DNA from 3 places in the Aeromonas sp. MR16 genome. Region 3 is predicted to be linked to each of the others. Evidence: predicted binding sites of a transcription regulator. Region 3 holds the regulator's gene; each other region holds the start of a gene.
The links. Region 3 encodes MetJ, which represses methionine synthesis genes. Its sites were predicted from a motif close to AGANNTCTAGANNTCT; they were not measured.

Region 1 (3,273 bases), on a different contig from region 3:
GTTCTGGGGAGGGTGAGGTAGTCGGCGATCACCGGCAGCCCCAGCAGGTGGCGGCGCAGCATGTCGAGGGCGGCGAAGGCGAGGATCTTGCGACCGCTCTGTGGATCCGGGTGGCTGACCTTGAGGGTCTGACCAATCCCCTTGCCATCGGTGCACAGCAGCAGCGGCACCCCGTCCGCTCCCGCACTGCCTATGGTCAGGCTCAGCCCTGTGTCCGTGCCGGTTAACTGCGCCAGCTCATTCGGGAGCCGCCCATCGAAGTGCGCCTCAAGATGGGGATGCTCGTGGCAAAAACCGAGCAGGGCGCCCCGACTCTCTCCCTCCCGAAGAGTCAGGTTGCGATCCCCCAGCAGGGCCAGGATCTGGCGCGCCGGATCCTCCTCTCCCCGTCCCACCAGCCAGGGTGAAATCTCCCCCAGCAGTCGACTTTCGGCGGCCTCCATATCGGCGGCACCCGCCCCATGGCCGATGAGTTTGAGCTCGATCAGCGGCATGGAGGAGCGGTAGCCAAGCTCGATGCCGCTCGGCCAGGGGGTGGCGTCCAGCTTGTCGGAGAGGGCCGACTCCGAGATGCCGAAGCTGTAGAAGCGGCGCAGCTCGGTGTCGGTCTGATCCCCCGCCAGCCGTTTCAGGCGTGGCAGGATCTGCTCGCGCACCATCTGCTTGAATTCGAACGGCACGCCCGGGGTGAAGAACAGCTGGCTCAGGCCGTGGCTGGCCTGATGCTGGATCAGGAAGCCGCAGGCGGTGCCGACCGGGTTGTCGAGGATCTCGCACTCCCGGGGCAGCCAGGCCTGCTTGGCGTTGCTCGCCGGCATGGGACGGCCCCGGCTGGCGTAGCGCGCTTCGATAGTGGCGAGCCAGTCCGGGAACAGGGTCAGCGGCTGGGCAAATGCCTCGGCCGCCGCCAGGGCGGTGAGATCGTCGGCGGTGGGGCCGAGCCCGCCGCACACCAGCACCACCTCGGCGCGGCTGGCGCTTTCCTGCAACGCGGCTTTCAGATCCGCGAGGTTGTCCCCGACTGTGAGCCGGCGGCGCACCTGCCAGCCCTGCTCCAGCAACAGGGCGCTGAGCCAGGCGGCATTGGTGTCCACCACCAGGCCGGTCACTATCTCATCACCGGTGCTGATGATCTCGATACGCATGCAAACTCCTTGAAACGGGGTGGCGGCAGGCGCCGATGGGGTTGCAATTGTAGCAATATCCATCGGCCGCTGGCGACATCCCCTCCGTCCTGGCAGCACGGTGAGCCTCTCGTTGTTAACCAAGGCGCAACAAGGGTGAACCCTGGCTTAAGCGTGGGCATGTATTCCGGTGGCAACAGTCACGTTCCATGACAGAGGTGGGGTAAAATGCTCACCAATTGTTCAATTGTTCAAAAAGAAGGTCATGACCATGAAACACGCAGCCTTGTTGCTGGCCCTGCTGGTAGGCACCCCCGCCTGGGCTGGCTTGCAGATCAACTCCAACGATGTGCGCATCAACGTAGACGGCGATGACGTCGATGAGTGGAAAGACAAGCACGATGAGAACTGCTCGACGGTCGAGATAGGCAACGTCAAGATGAGCAATGAGGAGTGCGACGGCAAAGGCAAGAACAAGAACAAGAACAAGAACAAGAACAAGGAAAACAGCAGCGTGCATGGGGACAACAACCCTGGCAAGGGCCACAACAAGAACAAAAACAAGTAACAACAAGGGCGCCAACAGGCGCCCTTGTTGTCAGTGTCGTCGAGGGAGGACGAATGCACAGGTAACTGATGACAGGCTGGGCGCTTTATTATAGGCTTCTAGATGTCCAGACATATTTACCGATGCAGTACAGGGAGTCAGCATGCCGATCAAGATCCCGGACCAGTTGCCCGCCGCCGAAGTGCTGGGGCAGGAGAACATCTTCGTGATGACGGAATCCCGGGCCGTCACCCAGAACATCCGCCCGCTGCGGGTGCTCATCCTCAACCTGATGCCCAAGAAGATCGAGACCGAGATCCAGCTGATGCGGATGCTCTCCAACTCGCCGCTGCAGGTGGACGTGGATCTGCTGCGCATCGACGATCGGGAGTCGAAGAACACGCCCCAGGCGCACCTGGAGAACTTCTATCACGACTTCGAGCAGGTGCGTGGCAACAACTACGACGGCATGATCATCACGGGGGCGCCACTCGGGCTGGTGGAGTTCGAAGAGGTGGTCTACTGGCCGCGTATCGTCGAGATCATCGAGTGGTCCCATCAGCATGTGACCTCGACCCTGTTCCTGTGCTGGGCCGTGCAGGCGGCGCTCAAGGCCTTGTATGGCATGGAGAAACAGACCCACGGCGAGAAGCTGTCAGGGGTCTATCGCCACCATCGCCTCGATGAGCACGAGGCGCTGCTGCGGGGTTTCGACGACGAGTTCGTCGCCCCCCACTCCCGCTATGCGGCGTTCGACGGGGATCTCATCCGCGCCCACACCGATCTGCAGATCTTCGCCGAGTCAGAGGAGGCGGGGGTCTATCTGGCGGCGACCAAGGATTGCCGCCAGGTGTTCGTCACCGGCCATCCCGAATACGATGCCTTGACCCTGGACGGGGAATATCAGCGTGATCTGGCGGCCGGGCTCACCCCCGTCATCCCGGTCAACTACTACCCGGACAACGATCCCGGCCAGACGCCGCGGGCCAGCTGGCGCAGTCATGGCCATCTGCTGTTCTCCAACTGGCTCAACTACTACGTCTACCAGCTCACCAGCTACCGGTTGGAAGACATCGGCAAGGTGTTCACCTACGAGCAGCCCAAGGCATAGGTGCTATCGGGACAGCTCACTAGCAGTTGGGTGGAGGACATCGGCAAGGTGTTCACCTACGAGCAGCCCAAGGCATAGATGTCATCGAGCCAACTCACTGACAGTGAGCTGGAGGGCATCGGCAAGGTGTTCGCTTACCCGCAGCCCAAGGCTCCCTCTTAGTCGGCCTGCAGCCGCGCCGCCTGGCTATCCAGCCAGTGGCGGTGGCAAGCCAGGGTGAAGGCGTTGGGCCGACGGGCCCGGATGGCGGCCATGGCCTCCCGCTGTGGCTGACCCAGCGTCATCAGCAGGAGGGCGGCGACCAGCCCGGTGCGACCGCTTCCCCCACGGCAGTGAATGGCCAGCTGCTTGCCGTCCCGCAGTAGCGCGATCAGCTGCGGCAACGCCTGCTGCCAGGCTAGCTCGAAATCGGCATCGGGGGCCTCGTCGTCCAGGATGGGCAGATGAAACCAGCCCATGCCCCTGGCCTCCACCTGCTTGCCAAGCCGTGT
Region 2 (3,273 bases), on a different contig from region 3:
GCTGGTAGCCGTAGCGAATACCCACATCTCCCAGACCACCCCCTCCGATGGCACCGGCCATGGCGGAGTAGTTCACGAGCGTGACTAACGTGATGATGACGCTGTTGAGGATCCCGGGCAGGGCCTCGGGCAGCAGCACCTTGGCGATGATTTGCAAGGGTTTGGCACCCATGGCCTTGGCCGCCTCGAGCAGGCCGTCCGGCACCTCCATCAGGGCCCCTTCCACCAGGCGAGCGATGAAGGGCACGGCGCCTATGGTCAGCGGTACTATGGCGGCGATAGTGCCGATGCTGGTCCCGACGATGAAGCGGGTCAGCGGAATGATGGCCACCAGCAAGATGATGAAGGGCACCGAGCGGCCGACGTTGACTATGATGCCGAGGGTCCGGTTCAGCAGCGGGTTGGCCAGGATCTGGCCGGCTTTGGTCACGTGCAGCGCCACGCCGAGCGGCAGGCCGAGCAGGCAGCCAAACAAGGCGGAGGCAAACACCATGATCAGGGTGTCGCCGAGGGCTGAGATCAGCAGATTAATCATTGCTTCGGACATAGCCCATCACCTCTAGCTGAATATGGTTGTCTATCAGGAACTGCTGGGTGGCCTCGCACTGGGCCTCATCCCCGAACAGCTCGGCCAGCAGGAAGCCGAACTTGACCCCGCCGGCGTACTCGATATCCGCACTCAGGATGCTGATATCGATGTTGAAACGGCGGCTCACCTCGGAGATGAGCGGGCTGTCGACCGTGCTGCCGGTGAAACCGAGTTTGACCAGCGGGTAGCTGTTCGCCACGCGCTCCGCACTCATCCGCTCCTGGTACTCCTGCGGCACCTCCAGATGGATGGTGGAGTGGATGAAGTCACGGGCCAGCTGGGTCTTGGCGTTGCTGAAGAACCAGGCCACTTCGCCCTGCTCGATCAGGCGGCCGTCGCTGATGATGGCGACCTCGTCGCAGATCCCCTTCACCACGTCCATTTCGTGGGTGATGAGCAGTATGGTGAGCCCCAGCTTGACGTTGATCTCTTTCAGCAGGCTCAGGATGGAGCGGGTGGTCTGGGGATCCAGGGCCGAGGTGGCCTCGTCACACAGCAACACCTTGGGGGCCGGGGCCAGGGCGCGGGCGATGGCGACGCGCTGCTTCTGACCACCGGACAGCTCGGACGGATAGGCATGGGCACGCGCTTCCAACCCGACCAGGGCGAGCAGCTCCTCGACCCTTGTCTGGATCTGGGCCTTGCTCCAGCCTGCCAGCTCCAGCGGGAACGCGATGTTGGCGAACACGGTGCGCGAAGACAGCAGGTTGAAGTGCTGGAAGATCATGCCGATCTGGCGGCGTGCCTGGGTCAGATCCCGCTCCGGCAGGGCCACGAGATCCTGGCCATCGACGATGACCTGGCCGTCGGTAGGACGCTCCAGCAGGTTGACGCAACGAATGAGGGTACTCTTGCCGGCACCGGAGGCGCCGATCACGCCGAAGATCTTGCCTTGTGGCACATGCAGGCTCACGTCACGCAGGGCGTGCACGGCGTCAGTGCCCTTGCCGTAGACTTTGTTGAGACCGTTCAACTTAATCATGAATTCTTCCGTGCTAACAGCCTTAAAGCACAGGGCGCTACAGGCGGGTGAATTGGGCAGAGGTTTCACTGGGTTAGTCTGCCATCATGGAGGATGATGCTAAGATGTCCGGATGGCTGTGTCAACGCATGTTTCTACGTCTAGACGGCTAAAAAATGGATAAGGATTTCTGCTGATTGACTATAGATTGGCGGGAAACGGATCGATTCAATATTAGATTCTTATTTATAGCCTAATGTCCGAATATAACCCGGCTGATGGACCTCAGGTCGCTGATTCATCAGTGCCGCCGCTTATCGTTACCTGCTCTTCTGGGCAGCCGTTGCCAAGATGACACGGACCTTCTGCCTTGTCCCGCTCTCTTTCTCTTTTCCATCCTATTGATAAAGCACAATAAACAACCAGTTCTGGTGAGAGGCAGGGTCGACTGTCGTTTGAGCCTGCCAGGAGGTGCACGCCAAGCGGGGAAACCGGTGGCTAAAAGCTAAAAGAAGGAGGGCTGCACTCGCCGAGGCGGCACTGTCTTGGCGCTGGCCGGATTCTCTCACCCTGATGATCGAAGAGGCCCGACATATGCCGGGCCTTTCTGATCATCTTGCGAGACAACGGCTCACTTTCCTTGCTGGGACTCGGCGTAGAGGGCGGCACCTATGATACCTGCCTGATTGAGGCTGGCCGCCGCTACCAGCGGGGCCCGGGTCTCTATCTTGTCGATGAACTTGTCGAGTTTGGCGGCGCTGCCGCCCCCCAGGATGAAGAGATCGGGGGAGAACAGGAATTCCAGCCTGGCCAGGTATTTGTTGAAACGCTTGCCCCAGCGGCTCCAGGAGAGATCCTCGCGCTTGCGGGCGGCGTCCGAACAGTAGTGCTCGGCGATCATGCCTTCCAGCATCAGGTGACCCAGCTCGGTGTTGGGCAGTAGCTGACCGTTAACGAACACGGCGGTGCCGATGCCGGTGCCGACCGTGATGAGGATGATGACCCCCTTGCGATCCTGACCAGTGCCAAAGCGCATCTCGGCAAGCCCGGCTGCATCGGCATCGTTGATCACGTGGCAGGGCAGGCCGGTCACGTCCGTAAACAGGTGGGCCGCATCGGTCTCGACCCAGCTCTTGTCGATGTTGGCGGCGCTCTTGGCGATGCCGTTGTGAATGATGGCGGGGAAGCCGCAGCCCACCGGGCCCTTCCATTCGAAGTGCTCGACCAGCGCCTTGAGGGTATGGGCAATGGCGGCCGGGGTGGCCGGCTGCGGGGTGGTCAGACGCAGGCGTTCGCCAATCAACTCGCCGGTCTTGGTATCGATCAGGCAACCCTTGATCCCGGACCCACCTATATCAACTCCCAACATCTGCATCAGAATGTTCCTTTTATTGCGCCTATGGTCAATGGTCGGCAGAGCATGAAAAAAGTGCTGTCATCCGGCAAGGGCCAGATCACTTATGCGTGATCCGGCAGGCCTTTTTCGATGCAGCGGATCAGCAAACGGGTCTTCTTGTTCTCTTTCTCCTGGCGCGCGGCCAGGGTCGCCAGTGCCCACTCTATGTGTTCGGCCACCATGGGCTCGGCCTCGGCCAGCGCCTGCTGCAGGGCTGCGATCGCCTCGGGGCTGGCCGGACCGTTGCCGAGCGCCACCGCCAGGTTGCGGCGCCAACGTTGATAACCGATGCGGCGAATGGGGCTGCCCTCGGTGTGCTTGAGAAAA
Region 3 (3,273 bases):
ACCGCCTGCTCCGGGATGGCCATCACCACGGCGCCGTCGGCCCGGTAGAAGCCGGTCAGCAGAAACTCCGACTGGATGGGACCTATCTGCTTGGGCGGGAAGTTCACCACCGCGACTATCTGGCGCCCCACCAGCTCTTCCGCTTGGTAGAGATCCGTGATCTGGGCGCTGCTCTTGCGCACCCCGAGCTCTGGCCCAAAATCGGCCCACACCTTGTAGGCGGGCTTGCGCGCCTCGGGGAAGGGCTCGACCCGCACCAGGGTGCCCACCCTCAGCTCCACCATCTCGAACTCTTGCCAGCTTATGGTCTGCATCTGCTCTCCTCGCGTGTTGTCCATGTCCGCCAGCATGCCCGATCTCGCCACGGCTTGTCTTCGGCGCAGAGCCGGCGCGTTACGGCAACCGGCCGTTTTGCTGGCGCCAGGCCGAGGGGGTCAGCCCGGTCTCGGCCAGGAAGCGCTCGGCGAAGGCCCCCTGGTTCTGGTAACCGACCCGGCAGGCGACGTCGCCTATGGGCAGGGTGCCCTGGCTCAACAGGGTGCGCGCCAGCGCCATGCGCCGCCCCCGGATGTAATGGGAGACGCTCATGCCGAGCTGCTGGCGAAAGGCGTGCTTGAACTGGCTCTGGCCGAGGCAGGCAACGCCGGCGAGTCGCTCGTTGTCGAGCGGCTCGGCGAGGTGGGCCTCGATATGGCGCTGCACCCTCGCGATGCGGGGGGCTATGGGAGGAGCCATGGCGGGGCCCACGCCCTGTGACTCGGCCAGCAGCCCGAGCCAGACCTGCTCCATGCCGGCCACCTGCCGACCCTCTGCCACCATCCGGTGCAGGAAGGCGAGGTAGTGGCGCTGGGGTTCGTCCAGTTCGATAAAGGGGCGCTCGCCGAGGGCAGACGGCAGCCAGGGGCTCTCCTGCACCAGGAAGGAGAGGGCCGGATCGGCCGCGAAGTCGTGCCGCTCTCCGGGAGCTATCACGCAGGCGAAGCCGGGGAGGAGGCGCTGGCCCTTGCCCTGCACCTCTATCTCGATGGGGCCGTCGAGGGGGATCACCAGCTGGGCGAAGTCGTGGCGATGGCTGCTAATGTCGCTCTGGTAGCGGCGCAGGCTGAAAGGGGGTGGGGCAGATGGCAATGACGCGGCCCGGGGCCGCGTCATCGAAGAAGGATCACTCTTTGCCATATAGCGAGGATTATTCGACGTCGAAATCTTCGATCTCTTTGCCCAGCGCTTCCATGATGGCGCGCGCCTCGGCAGGGACGCTGTCCGGATGGTCCTTGCGCAAGTCGTCGTCACCGGGCAGCGGCTGGCCGGTAAACGCGTGCAGGAAGGCCTCACAGAGCAGCTCGCTGTTGGTCGCATGACGCAGGTTGTTCACCTGGCGACGGGTGCGCTCATCGGTCAACACCTTCAGCACCTTGAGCGGGATCGAGACGGTAATCTTCTTGACCTGTTCGCTCTTCTTACCGTGTTCCGCATAGGGGCTGACGTAGTCGCCGTTCCACTCTGTACCCATGATTCACCTGTTCTCATTTGGCCGTGAGCGCGGATTTTAACCCTTAAGGTATTCAATGGCAATCCAACGGCAAAGCCATTTAGACGTCTAGAAGTGTTGACGGCTTTTTTGCACTGGCGTAAGGTGATTCACCATAGGCCAGCAATATGGCCAGCAATGGCGGGGGATGCCTGCCGGGCTGTCTGCCCGGCGCGACCCAAGAGAGATTCAAGGAGAGAATAATGACCCACAAGGCCACCCTGGCGGTACGTACCGGGATTGAGACAGACCAGCAACACGGTGCCGTGGTGCCGCCCATCTACCTCTCCAGCAACTACACCTTTGCCGATTTTGGCGAACCCCGTCAATACGATTATGCCCGCTCCGGCAACCCGACCCGCTCCAACCTGGCGGACGCGCTGGCGGCGCTGGAAGGGGGAGCGGGCGCCGTGGTGACCGGCACCGGCATGGGCGCAGTCCATCTGGTGACCACGGCCCTGCTCAAGGCCGGTGATCTGCTGCTGGCCCCTCACGACTGCTACGGCGGCACCTGGCGCCTGTTCGAATACCTGGCGGCCAAGGGCCACTACAGGGTGCAGTTCGTGGATCAGGGGGACGAGACGGCCCTGGCCGAGGCGCTCGCCCAGAAACCGGCGCTGGTGTGGGTGGAGACTCCCTCCAACCCGCTGCTGCGGGTGGTGGACGTGGCTGCCATCGCCGCCGCGGCCCACGAAGTGGGCGCCCAGGTGGCGGTGGACAACACCTTCCTCTCGCCGCTGTTGCAGCAGCCGCTGGCGCTGGGCGCCGATGTGGTGGTGCATTCCACCACCAAGTACATCAACGGCCACTCCGACGTGGTGGGCGGGGTCGCCATCGCCAAGGAGCCCGCACTGGCCGACTCCCTGGTGTGGTGGGCCAACTGTCTGGGGCTGACCTCGGGTGCCTTTGATTCCTACCTCACCCTGCGCGGGCTGCGCACCCTGGCGCCGCGCCTGCGCACCCACCAGGAGAACACGGACAGGATCCTCGCCTTCCTGCAGCAGCAGCCGCTGGTGAAAACCATCTATCACCCCAGCCTGCCGAGCCATCCGGGCCACGAGATTGCGCGCCGTCAACAGTCCGGCTTCGGCGCCATGCTAAGTTTTGAGCTCGATTGCAATGAGGCGGGGCTGCGCGCCTTCCTGGATGCGCTGCGCCTCTTCTCGGTGGCGGAATCCCTCGGCGGGGTGGAGAGTCTGGTGGCCCATCCCGCCAGCATGACCCACAGGGCCATGACCCCAGCGGCGCAACAGGCGGCGGGCATCAGCGCCCAGCTGCTGCGCCTGTCGGTGGGTATAGAACACGGTGACGACCTGGTGGCCGATCTGGCCCAGGCTTTTGAACAGGCGCAGTTGGCGCAACAGGCAAACTAATAACGGCACGGCAGCCAGCCGCACGGGAGAGGGTATCGGCAGGTTCGCCGACCCACGGACAGGGCGTGCTGCCGGCAGCAAGACGCAGGAACAGGTGGTGATCTAAATGGAACAGCAGCAAGGAGAGGTAGCAGTGGCAGCAGAAGCGGTACTGAAGCGGCGCCATGTGCACAAGTTTGGCGGCAGCAGTCTGGCGGATCCGGTCTGTTATCGCCGGGTCGCGGCCATCGTCGAGCAGCAGGTCGGCGGCCATGAACTGATCGTGGTCTCCGCCGCCGGCAAGACCACCAACCGGCTGATCCAGCTGGTGGAGCTGGCGGAAGCCGGGGACGAGGCCGCCGGTGAGGCCATCACCGCCCTGCACGCCTATCA

Region 1: the regulator MetJ is predicted to act here: its motif matches at 1,793-1,808, upstream of metA (homoserine O-succinyltransferase).
Region 2: the regulator MetJ is predicted to act here: its motif matches at 1,706-1,721, upstream of metN (methionine ABC transporter ATP-binding protein MetN).

What each region holds. Positions count from the first base shown of each region.
Region 1 is NZ_JAKZFK010000006.1:40,194-43,466, reverse strand. It holds gene MM194_RS06755 (CinA family nicotinamide mononucleotide deamidase-related protein) at 1-1,145, opposite strand, end outside; gene MM194_RS06750 (CG2 omega domain protein) at 1,396-1,692, shown strand; gene metA (homoserine O-succinyltransferase) at 1,835-2,782, shown strand; gene MM194_RS06740 (tyrosine-protein phosphatase) at 2,941-3,273, opposite strand, start outside.
Region 2 is NZ_JAKZFK010000013.1:64,059-67,331, reverse strand. It holds gene MM194_RS11700 (methionine ABC transporter permease) at 1-547, opposite strand, end outside; gene metN (methionine ABC transporter ATP-binding protein MetN) at 528-1,571, opposite strand; gene ppgK (polyphosphate--glucose phosphotransferase) at 2,182-2,925, opposite strand; gene queG (tRNA epoxyqueuosine(34) reductase QueG) at 3,009-3,273, opposite strand, start outside.
Region 3 is NZ_JAKZFK010000002.1:161,538-164,810, forward strand. It holds gene MM194_RS03200 (tRNA-binding protein) at 1-314, opposite strand, end outside; gene MM194_RS03205 (AraC family transcriptional regulator) at 394-1,152, opposite strand; gene metJ (met regulon transcriptional regulator MetJ) at 1,187-1,510, opposite strand; gene metB (cystathionine gamma-synthase) at 1,732-2,901, shown strand; gene MM194_RS03220 (bifunctional aspartate kinase/homoserine dehydrogenase II) at 3,008-3,273, shown strand, end outside.